One region of the Marinobacter sp. JSM 1782161 genome, then DNA from elsewhere that is predicted to be linked to it. Evidence: predicted binding sites of a transcription regulator. Region 1 holds the regulator's gene; the other holds the start of a gene.
The links. Region 1 encodes FliA, which starts transcription of late flagellar genes. Its sites were predicted from a motif close to CTAAAGTTTNNNNNNNNNNNGCCGNTAA; they were not measured.
Positions count from the first base shown of each region.

Region 2: a site for FliA is predicted at 3,358-3,385, ahead of GQB00_RS10265 (methyl-accepting chemotaxis protein). Genes of this name have one in related genera too.

Region 1 covers NZ_WSSA01000003.1:73,963-79,896, reverse strand. The annotation lists gene flhA (flagellar biosynthesis protein FlhA) at 1-678, shown strand, start outside; gene flhF (flagellar biosynthesis protein FlhF) at 740-2,011, shown strand; gene GQB00_RS13065 (MinD/ParA family protein) at 2,120-2,932, shown strand; gene GQB00_RS13060 (RNA polymerase sigma factor FliA) at 3,000-3,740, shown strand; gene cheY (chemotaxis response regulator CheY) at 3,913-4,299, shown strand; gene GQB00_RS13050 (protein phosphatase CheZ) at 4,317-5,108, shown strand; gene GQB00_RS13045 (chemotaxis protein CheA) at 5,122-5,934, shown strand, end outside.
Region 2 covers NZ_WSSA01000002.1:2,286,508-2,292,441, reverse strand. The annotation lists gene GQB00_RS10275 (hypothetical protein) at 1-212, opposite strand, end outside; gene GQB00_RS10270 (Gfo/Idh/MocA family protein) at 324-1,325, shown strand; gene GQB00_RS10265 (methyl-accepting chemotaxis protein) at 1,357-3,282, opposite strand; gene GQB00_RS10260 (choline sulfate utilization transcriptional regulator) at 3,415-4,329, opposite strand; gene betC (choline-sulfatase) at 4,475-5,934, shown strand, end outside.

The DNA of each region.
Region 1 (5,934 bases):
GGCTACACCGTCGTCGATGCCAGTACCGTGGTGGCCACCCACCTCAACCAGATCCTGCAGAAGCACGCCCACGAGCTGCTGGGGCACGAGGAGGTCCAGAAGTGGCTGGAACAGCTGGAGAAGGTCTCGCCCAAGCTGGCCGAGGAGTTGGTGCCCAACACCGTCTCCATCAGTCTGCTGCTGAAAGTCCTGCAGAGCCTGCTCCAGGAAGAGGTGCCGATCCGCGACATGCGCTCGATCGCCGAGGCCATCGTCAACGTCCAGCCCAAGACCCAGGACGCTCGCGTGCTGACCACGGCGGCCCGGCAATCGCTGCGGCGAATGATCGTCCAGAGCATCTGCGGCGGCGATCACGAAATCCCGGTGATCACCCTGGATCCGGAGTTGGAACAGATGTTGCTAAAGTCCATGCAGCAGAGTCAACAATCCGGCGGTCAGGACGATATCGGCCTGGTGCTCGAACCCAACATGGTCGAGCGACTGCAGCGTTCCCTGCGCGACGCCGCCCAGCGTCAGGAGATGATGGGCAAACCGGCGATCCTGCTGGTGTCCGGGCCGTTGAGGCCGGTCATGGCCCGTTTTGTCAGCTATGGCGTAGAGCGCTTGCACGTCCTGTCCTATCAGGAAGTGCCGGATAACAAACAGATCACGATTGTGGCATCGGTGGGCCAGCAGTAAGGCAAGGCCGGCCCGCAGAGCAGGGCGTCGCTGACGGCGGCGCCGACGGAGGAAAGTCATCATGAAGGTAAAACGGTTTTTTGCGCCAACCATGGCCGAAGCGCTGAAGATGGTTCGCCTGGAAATGGGCGAGGACGCGGTCATCCTGTCCAACCGACGGGTGGATGGCGGTGTCGAAATCGTGACGGCCCTTGATTATGACGAGAATCTGGCGCGCCAGCGTTTGGGCAATGCCGCGGTGGATGCCACCAACGGCGCGCGCCTGGCCGAAATGCAGGCGGAACAGCATCGCCGCCTGGAGGAAGAACTCGGCCGTTCCCGCGACCGCATTCGTGAAATCCGCGAAAAGCGCCAGCCGCGCGAGCCGGACGTATTCGCCGAGGTAGCGGAAAATGCCGAGCCCCAGAGCGAGGCGCCGGATACCACGCAGGCGGCTCTGGAAGCCATGCGTGCCGAAATTCATTCGCTGCGGGACATGGTCAACGAGCGTCGTGAGCGGACTCCAGGCAAAGCCCAGCCCGCGGAACCGGCCGTCGCCAGCCAGCAGCGTCTGGCGGAGCGCCTGGAGGAGTTTGGTCTGTCCAGCCAGCTGGCCGGGTCACTGGCCCGTAACCAGGGCCACTGCCGCCTTGAAGAAGGCTGGAAGAAGGCGCTGCGGACCCTCGCCGCGGGGGTTCGGACCCAGGATAAGGAGATTGTCGAGCAGGGCGGTATCGTCGCGTTGGTCGGCCCCACCGGCTCCGGCAAGACCACAACCATCGGCAAGATGGCGGCGCGCTATGTGCTTGAGCATGGTCCGGATTCCCTGGCGCTGGTCACCACCGACCGCTACCGGGTGGCGGCCCATGAGCAGCTGTTCGTCTTCGGCCGCATCCTCAATGTGCCGGTACGCGTGGTCGACGAGAGCCATTCCCTCGACCGGATTCTGGACGACCTGTCCGACAAGCGTCTGGTACTGATCGACACCGCGGGCCTGACCCACGCCGATCGCGGCCACCAGGAGCAGCTGGAAGAGCTGGCGTCGAGCGATCACCCGGTCAAGCCCTACCTCGTGCTGTCGGCCACCAGTCAGCCGCGGATCATGAAATCCACGTGGCATTGCTATAAGATGGCGAATCCTGCCGGGTGTATCATGACCAAGCTGGATGAAGCCCTGACGCTCGGCGAGGTACTCGGGTTCGCCATGGAAACCGGACTTCGGGTGGCCTACTACACCGATGGCCAGCGCATTCCCGAAGACATCCATCCCGCGCAGTCCGCACCGCTGGTCCGCCTGGGTGTGGAACGCCTGCGCCAGATGCGGGAGACGTCCATGGTCGCAGCGGGTGCCTGAATACGGGAAGGTTGCCGGAGCCGCCGATCGTTCTGGAGCCGTCCATACACAGAGCCGGTCGGAACCGGCCGAGAGAATCACAACCTGTCGTGAGAGACTGTACCCGGCATGAGTAGACCAAACCCGGTTCAGGTGATCGCCGTATCCGGCGGCAAAGGTGGCGTTGGCAAGAGCAACGTTTCGGTCAATCTGGCCATTGCCCTGGCTCAGATGGGGCGTCGTGTGGTGGTCCTGGACGCTGATCTGGGACTGGCCAACATCGACGTGCTGCTGGGCATCACCGCCCAGCACAACCTGTCCGACGTGCTGAACGGTCAGTGCGACCTGCGCGACGTCCTGGTGGACGGGCCGGGCGGCATCAAGATCGTTCCGGCGTCCTCCGGCACCCAGCGCATGACTCAACTGACGCCGATGGAACACGCCGGACTGATCAACGCGTTCAGTGAACTGGGGGACCAGATCGACGTGCTCATCGTGGACACCGCGGCTGGCATCTCCGAATCCGTGGTCAGCTTCCTGCGAGCGTCCCAGGAGCTGCTGCTGGTGGTCTGCGACGAGCCCACCTCCATCACTGACGCCTACGCCCTGATCAAGCTGATGAACCGTGATTACGGCACTAACCGTTTCCGCATCCTGGCCAACCAGGTACGCAACGACCAGGAAGGCAAGCACCTGTTCGGCAAGTTGACCCGGGTGACCGAGAGATTCCTGGATGTTGCACTACAATATGAGGGCATCGTCCCGTTCGACGAAGCGGTCAAGAAAGCGGTACAACGTCAGCGTGCAGTGCTCGAAGCCTATCCCCGCGCCAAGGCGTCGCTGGCCATCAAGGCCCTGGCCCAGAAAGTCGACAACTGGCCATTGCCGTCGTCGCCGCGGGGGCACCTGGAATTTTTCGTAGAGCGTCTGGTTGACGCCTGATGCAGTACGCCGGCCGACAGGGCAGGTGGTATGGCGGTCAAACGGGCTGTTTGGGTAATCCGGATTGATGACGTTGGCAAAAGGCCTTGGAATCTACCAACAAAGCAGTGAGCGGAGTGCGGCCCGGCAACTGGTCGAGGATCACGCGCCGCTGGTGAAGAAGATCGCGCTGCACATGATGGCGCGGCTGCCCGCCTCTGTGCAGTTGGAAGACCTGATGCAGGCCGGCATGATCGGCCTGCTGGAGGCCGCGCAAAAATACGAAGCCAATAAAGGCGCTTCCTTCGAAACCTACGCCGGTATCCGTATCCGTGGCGCGATCGTTGACGAGATCCGCCGGGGTGACTGGGTGCCGCGCTCCGTCCATCGCAACACCCGTCGCATCGCGCAGGCCATCAAGGCCGTCGAGGCCCGTACCGGCGAGGAAGCCAGGGATGCGGACGTCGCCGCCGAGCTGGAAATGACGCTCAACGAATACCACGCCTGCCTCGCCGATTCGAGCGGAGGACGACTTTTTAGTCTCGATGAGCTAAATGAATCCGGCGAGGTGCCGATAGACAATGAAGATGCGGTATCTGACGCCCCCTATGCGGAGTTGTCCGAAGCCGGTTTCCGGCACAGTCTGGCCCAGGCCATCGATGGGCTGCCGGAGCGCGAAAAGCTGGTCCTGAGTCTGTATTACCAGGAAGAGCTTAACCTCAAGGAAATCGGCGCGGTCATCGGCGTCAGCGAGAGTCGCGTCAGCCAGATCCACAGTCAGGCGGCACTGCGTCTGAAAGCGCGCCTGAGCGACTGGCAATCGAGCTGATTCGACACTAGAGAACGGTACAAACTGTAGTTTTTGGTAACGGGTGCTTTACAGCGTCCGTGGACTGGACAGAATAGGCGGTGCCTTTTGATCCCGCCGGCACGGTGTGGCCGGTCAGAAGGAGGCGGGCCGGCACGATTGGTATCCCGGGTTGTAACGATTGGAGGTCCCATTGGACAAGAACATGAAAATTCTGATCGTGGATGATTTCTCCACGATGCGGCGCATCATCAAGAACCTGCTGCGCGACCTCGGTTTCACCAATACCGACGAGGCCGACGACGGCAACACAGCGCTGCCCATGCTCAAGAGCGGCAAGTACGACTTCCTCGTCACCGACTGGAACATGCCGGGCATGTCCGGCTTCGAGCTGTTGCAGGCCTGTCGTGCCGACGACATGCTTAAGGACCTGCCCATCCTGATGGTCACAGCCGAAGCCAAGCGCGACCAGATCGTGGCCGCCGCCCAGGCCGGCGTCAATGGCTACGTGGTGAAACCGTTCACGGCAGCGGTCCTCAAGGAAAAGATTGAGAAGATCTTCGAACGCATCCAGTCCTGAATATCAGAGCGCCAATCATGGGCAATCCAAAAGACGACAATGCGGGGAAGCTCGACCCTGAAGTCACCGAAAAGCTGAAGCAGCAGGCGACTGACCTCAAGGCGCAGGTGGATGCCGGGGATTACGCGGCGGCGATGCGTCTGATCAACGAGCTCAACGACGTGCGGGACCAGAGCCTGTACCACGAGGTTGGCCGTTTGACGCGCAGCCTCCACGAAGCGATTCGCAATTTCCAGATCGATCCGCAGAACGCCGAACAGCGCGAAGCGCTGTCCAAGATGACCGATGCCTCGGACCGGCTGGCCTACGTTGTGGAAATGACCGGCAGCGCCGCCAACCGCACCATGGACCTGGTCGAGGAGGCCATGCCCAAGGCCAGCGCCATGCGCGAGGAAGCCCTGGCACTGCGCGACGACTGGAAAAAACTGCGTCGTCGCGAAATCGGTGCCGGTGAATTCCGCGAACTGTACCACCGCATCGATCGTTTCTTCGACCAGACCGCGAACGACACGGAAATCCTGTACTCACACCTGTCGGAAATACTTCTGGCGCAGGACTTCCAGGATCTGACCGGGCAGGTCATCCAGAAGGTCACCGCCCTGGTCAAGGAAGTGGAGGAGCACCTCCTGAGCCTGGTGGTCATGGCCAGCCATGTTGACCAGATTACCGGCACCGTCCATGAACTGGGCGAAGAACCGGCCCGGGCGATCGAGAAAGGGGAAGGTCCGCAGATGCACGCCGACGAGCGTGAGGATGTCGTATCCGGCCAGGATGATGTCGATGACCTCCTGTCCAGCCTTGGTTTTTAAGTGAGGACATTGCATGGCGTTAGATGCTGACGAAGAGATTCTCCAGGATTTCCTGATCGAGGCTGGAGAAATTCTCGAAAAACTGTCGGAGCAGTTGGTCGACCTGGAGCAGCAGCCGGATAACAGCGACCTGCTGAATGCCATTTTCCGCGGTTTCCATACCGTCAAGGGCGGCGCCGGCTTCCTCCAGTTGGAGGCGCTCGTCAACTGCTGCCATTCCGCCGAGAATGTCTTCGACACCCTGCGCAACCACAAGCGCCAGGTGACGTCCGATCTGATGGACGTGGTGCTCGAAGCGCTGGATAACGTCAACGCCATGTTCGACCAGGTGCGCAACCGGGAAGAGCCAACGCCGGCCGACCCTGCGTTGATCGCAGCCCTCGACGCGCTGGCCGAGCCGGAAGGTGCGGCGCCCAAAACCGCCGAGCCGGCGGTGGAGGACCGTCAGCCAGCCCCAACTGAAAGCGATCCCGCCGGTGGCGCCGACCAGGGCGACATCACCGACGACGAGTTCGAACAGTTGCTCGACGCCCTGGAGGGTGAGAAGAGCGAGTCCGGCGACGCCGACCAGGACGACGAGATCTCCGACGACGAATTCGAGAATCTGCTGGACGAGCTGCACGGCAAGGGCAAGCACGGCGGCACGCCGGCGGATGCCGCCAAGAGCAACGAAAGCGCCGCGGCCGCCGACGACGAGATCTCCGACGACGAATTCGAAAATCTGCTCGACGAGCTGCACGGTAAGGGCCAGTTCAAGGGCGCCGCCGGTGCCAGCCCCGACGTGCCGGCCGGCAAGGCGCCGGAGGCCGCTGCCGGCGGTGACGAC
Region 2 (5,934 bases), on a different contig from region 1:
CCCATGGCCATCAGCTGTGCGATACCGCCGACGATCAGCAGGCCGTAGCCGACCGCCGGATTGCTCATGAACGGGAACACGCTGCCCGGGTCGGATACGAACAGACTGAACAGCCCCAGGCCGAGGGCGATGTTGGCCGGCGCGGTAATCAGGTGCATTTTCAGGACTTTCTTGTTGATGGCGGCGAGTTGGGCCTTGGCGTCGGTACTCATGGGGTTCCCGGATGATGGTGTGCTAATTTGGAAAGCCTCATTGTAACGCCTGAATCGGCCTGACGCCCGCATCGCGGACAGGCTGCGAACCCGGAAGGGAGACTGTCGTCCATGACCGCACCGCGACCATTCCGCTGGGGCGTGATCGCCCCGGGCCGCATTGCCCACAACTTCGCCCGCGCCCTGTCGGTGATCGACGACGCGGAACTGGCCGGCGTGGCCAGTCGCCAGCCCGAGCGGGCCGAATCCTTTGCCGGAGACTACCGCCGCGATCACCCCGGCGTTCAGGTCTACCCCGACTACGACGCCCTGATCCAGGCCCCGGACATCGACGCCGTCTACATCGCCAACCCGCACCGCTTCCACGCGGAATGGGTTCGCGCCTGCCTTCACGCGGGCAAACCGGTGCTGTGTGAGAAGCCGCTGGCGGTGACCGCCCGGGAGGCGGCGGAGCTGTTCCGGCTGGCCCAGGCGAACCGGGTGTTCCTGATGGAGGCCCTATGGTCGCGCTTCCTGCCGGTGTGGCAGGACGTCCGCCACTGGCTGCGGGCGGGCGCGATCGGGCCGGTTCACACGGTGCAGTCGTCGTTCTGCTTCCGGGTGCCGTTCAATCCCGCCGACCGGCTGTGGGACATCCACCAGGCGGGCGGCGTGACCCTGGATATGGGCGTCTACCCGATAGCGCTGTCCAACTTCATTTTCGAGCGTGGACCGGATCGCGTGCAGGCGGCGGTGCTCAAGGGCGCGACCGATGTCGACGTGCGTACCTCCGCGCTGTTGCACTACGGCGAGGCGGTCAGCGCCTTTACCGCCAGCTTCCTGGCCGGGCGCGATAACAGTCTGCGTATCGAAGGCGAGGGCGGGGTAATCGATGTGGACGGGCCGTTCTGGGCCAGCACGCGTGCCACCCTGACGCCCCTCGACGGCGAGCCGGTGCGGGCCGACCACCCACACCGGATGAACGGTTTCGAGTACCAGATCGAGGCGGCAATGGCGGATATCCGCGCGGGCCACCTGCAGAACGACGTCATCCCGTGGGCAGATACCCTCACCACCGCCCGGGTGATCGACCAGATTCTGGCGGAAGGGGGCGTGGTGTACCCGTTCCTGTAGGCGACGGTTCCAACACGCCCGGCCGCCCTGACTAGACCTTGTAGCTCGACAGTTCCTTCTGCAGTCGTTCGGCCAACGCGATCAGCTCCTGGCTGGCGGCGCGGGTCCGGTCCGCCTGGGAGGAGGTTTCCTGGGCGTGGTTGTGGATGCGCTCCAGGGTGTTGTTGATCTCGTCGGCCACCTGGCTCTGTTCCTCGGCGGCACTGGCGATGTCGGTGTTGCGCTCGGAAATGCGGGCGACCGCCTCGCGCATCTGGGTGATGGCGTCGCCGGATTCCTGCGCCTTGGAAGACAGAGTGCCGGCCAGTTCGCGGGTGGCGTCCATCTTCTGGGAGGCGCCTTTGGCGCCGGATTGCAGTCGCTCGATCTGGCCGCGGATGTCGTCGATGGAGTTCTGGGTCCGGGTAGCCAGCATGCGCACCTCGTCCGAGACCACCGCAAAACCACGTCCGTGTTCGCCGGCCCGGGCCGCTTCAATGGCCGCGTTCAGGGCCAGCAGGTTGGTCTGCTCGGCGATGGAGTGAATCACGTCCAGCACGCTGCTGATCGCTTCGCTGTGCTCATCCAGTTCCGCCACGGCTTCAGCGCATTCGGCGATGGTCTGGGTCTGCTGTTCGATGGTGCGGATGGTTTCCTGCACCAGCGTGTGGCCGGAACGGGCGTCGTCTTCGGCGCCCTTGGCGGCCTCCTCGGCGACCGACGCGCTCTCGGCCACGTTCTGGGCGGTCAGCGACATTTCGTGCATCGAGGACGCCACGTGCTGGGTGTCGCTGGTCTGCCGGGCGATGGACTGGCTGGAGTCCTCCGCCACCTGGACCAGCCCCTGGGAGGCTTCCAGCACTTCGCGGGACGAGTGGCCCACATCGCGAATGGTGTCCTGTACCCGGGCCAGGAGCTTGTCGAACCCGTTGGCCATCTGTCCGAACTCGTCCCGGCTGGTGGCGTTGAAGCGGATGGTCAGGTCGCCCTCGCCGTCGGCGATGTCGTTGACTGCGCCGATCATCTGGTTCAGCGGGCGCGTGATGACGGCGGTGATCAGCAGGTGGATGGCGAGAATCAGCAGGGCGCCGACACCGGCGATCACCAACGCAATGCTGATGGAGTCGGCGGTGATGGTGTCGGTCAGCTCCTCGGCGGAATAGGCCGAGACGACGGTGTAGCCCCAGGGCGTGAACGGCGTTTCCACCTTGACCCAGTCGCCGTTGTTGCTGGCCAGTGCGGCCTGCACGGTTTCATCGGTCTGGTTGTCCGAGTGCATGCGCACGCGGCCCTTGTCGTCCACCAGCGTCACAAAGCCTTTCTCCAGCACCCGGGAGCCGGCGATGGCATCCGCCAGGATCGACATGTCGGCGGAGTAGCCCACGTACCAGATGCCCACCACCTGGCCGGCGCTGCTGCGCATCGGTGCGTAACCGGTCAGGTAGGGATTGCCCAGGATGTCCACCTGACCGTAGAAGGCCTGGCCGGATTCGATGGCCCGGAAGGCACCGCCGTCCGGGTTGAGGATGGTGCCGGTGGCGCGCTGGCCGCCGTCCTTCTTCACGTTGGTGGAAACGCGCACGTAGTTCTGGCCGTCGTAGACGAACAGGGTGGCGGTGCCCTTCATGTCCTGCGTCAGGTCGTCCACCAGCTCGAAGTGGTTGGCCATACCCTGGTTGCCCAGTAACAGTTGCGGCACGGTGCGGTCACCCACCCGGGTGTCTTTGCCAAGGCCGGGGGAGCCGATGGCTTCGCCGCGCTTGATCAGTACCTGCATGCTGCTCTTGACCCGATCCATCATGATCGAGTCGGTGACCGAGAGCAGGCGAACGACCCGCTGGCGGGCATCCGATGCCTGGCTCTCTGCGGTGTTGGTCAGTTCATGGTCGCGGGACACGATGGTGAAAATGGCCCCGGCGATCACCACGACGGAGATCAGCAAGGTAATGGCGAGGAAAAATTTCTTCTTTACAGACATGGACACGGCTCCGGCGCAATACGGCTCAATCCTTGCGGACAGGGGGGCTTACTGACTGAATTCTTTACAGCATGCTTAACGACCTGGCGCCGGAAAACTTTACACGTTGTTGTGTAATTTTTGCTCGCCGGCTCAGGCCATGGAATCGCCCTCCGTGCGTCGCCCCTCGGCTTCGAGCCAGTCCACGAACTCCAGCACCAGCGGATCCATGGCCTGACTGCCGGGAAAGACGATCTGGTAGCCGTTGTCCGAGCGGATCGGGGTGTCTACCAGGGCCGTCAGGGCGCCGTTCTCCAGCAGAGGCTCCACAAACGGTGACCAGCCGATGGCCACGCCCTGGCCCGTCAGTGCGGCCTGCAGCAACAGGGTGTAGTTGTTGAAGATCAATGCAGGCTCCGGCGGCGGTCCCGGCAATCCCAGGTGCTCGAACAGCGTCGGCCAGTCGAACCACGGGGCGCTGTCTGCCTCCAGTTGCAGCAGTGGCAGGTCGGCCAGGGATGCGGTCGCGTCGCCGCCTTGCAGCAGCCCCGGTGCACACACCGGCACCACCGATTCGCCGAACAGCAGGCGGGTCGGGGCGCTCATCTCGTAGCCGTTGCCGAACATCAGGGCAATGTCCACGTCCGCCTGGTCTGGCGTGACGGGCCGTTGCCCGGTGACCAGGCGCACGTCCACGGAGGGATGGGCGCGCCGGAAGCCGGCCAGGCGGGGCAGTAGCCAGTAGGTGCCCAGGGCGTAGTCGGTGGCGACGTTGATGACGTCGTTACGGGCGAGCTGGCGCGAGCGCTCGTAGGCTTCGGCCAGGGTGGTCAGTCCCTCGGCAATCCCCCGGTGCAGGCTGCTGCCGGTGCGGGTCAGTTGCACGCCCCGGTGAATACGCTGGAACAGCGGCGTGCCGATGTCTGCTTCGAGGCGTTTGATATGCTGGCTGACCGCGGACTGGGTGGAGCCCAGCTCCCGGGCGGCGGCGGTGAACGAGCGCAGGCGGGCGGCGGCCTCGAAGGCCTGCAGCATCGCCAGGGGCGGCAGGTGTTGGGTATCTGGCATAAGCTGGTCTAATGTTTGTCATTAGTTTGGGATCAGTTTACAGCCCGGCGGGTGGGGCGCAACATGGGTCAATTCCTTTTCTCCTATTAATCTGGTTGATAGCAACGCCTTCAACCGCGCAAGTCTCCAGCCCAGATAAGGTCGTATGTCCCAGAAAACCGCTTCCCAGCCCAACATCCTGTTTCTCATGGCCGACCAGATGGCGGCGCCGGTGCTGCCGATCTACGGCGATTCGCCGGTCAAGGTGCCGCACCTGCAGTCCCTGGCCGAGGGTGGCGTGGTGTTCGATTCCGCCTACTGCAACAGCCCGCTGTGCGCGCCGTCGCGCTTCGTGCTGATGACCGGTCAGCGGCCGTCGCGGATCGGAGCCTTCGACAACGCCGCGGAGCTGCGCGCGGATATGCCCACCTATGCCCACTATCTGCGTGAGCTGGGCTACCGCACGGCCCTGTCCGGCAAGATGCACTTTTGCGGGCCGGACCAGTTGCACGGCTTCGAGGACCGCCTGACCAGCGATATCTACCCGGCGGATTTCGGCTGGGCGGTGAACTGGGACGGCGACGAGAGCCGTCCCACCTGGTACCACGACATGTCCTCGGTCCAGGAAGCGGGGCCCTGTGTGCGCAGCAACCAGCTGGATTTCGACGACGAAGTGGTGTTCCACGCCCAGCGTTACCTGTACAACCAGGCCCGCACCCGCGACGAGCGCCCATTCTGCCTGACCGTCTCCATGACCCATCCCCACGATCCCTATACCATTGGCGAGGAATACTGGAACCGTTATTCGGACGACGAGATTCCCATGCCGTCGGTGCGCCTGGGCGATGCCGAGCGCGATCCCCATTCCAAACGTCTGCGGGCGTTGTACCAGGCCGATACCGCCGAGTTTTCCGAGCAGGACATCCGCCGCGCCCGGCGCGCCTATTTCGGCGCCATCAGCTACGTGGACGACCAGATCGGCAAGCTGATCAACACCCTCAGGGAGACCGGTCTGGACGAAAACACCATCATCGTGTTCTCCGGCGATCACGGTGACATGCTTGGCGAGCGCGATCTCTGGTACAAGATGAGCTGGTTCGAGTGGTCGGCGCGGGTGCCTTTGATCGTGCACGCCCCGGAGCGTTTCAAACCCGGCCGGGTCAGCCAGAGCGTGTCCACCATGGATCTGCTGCCCACCTTCGTGGACATGGCGAGCGGCGGCGACTACGGGCAATATGCGGTGCCGTTGGACGGCCGCAGCCTCATGCCGCACCTGCAGCGTGAGGGCGGGCACGACGAGGTGATTGGCGAGTACATGGGCGAGGGTACCGTGGCGCCGTTGATGATGATCCGCCGCGGCGACTACAAATACGTGTGCTGCCCGAGCGATCCGGACCAGTTGTTCGACCTGGCCCGGGACCCGCAGGAGCGGACCAATCTGGCCGATGATCCGGCCCACGCTGAGACCCTGCAATCCCTGCGTGCGGAAGCGGCGGAACGCTGGGACATGGACGCCATCCACCAGGATGTGCTGGAAAGCCAGCGTCGGCGCCGGCTGGTGGCCAGTGCCCTGAGCAAGGGACGGATCACCCCCTGGGATCACCAGCCCTGGGTCGATGCCAGCGT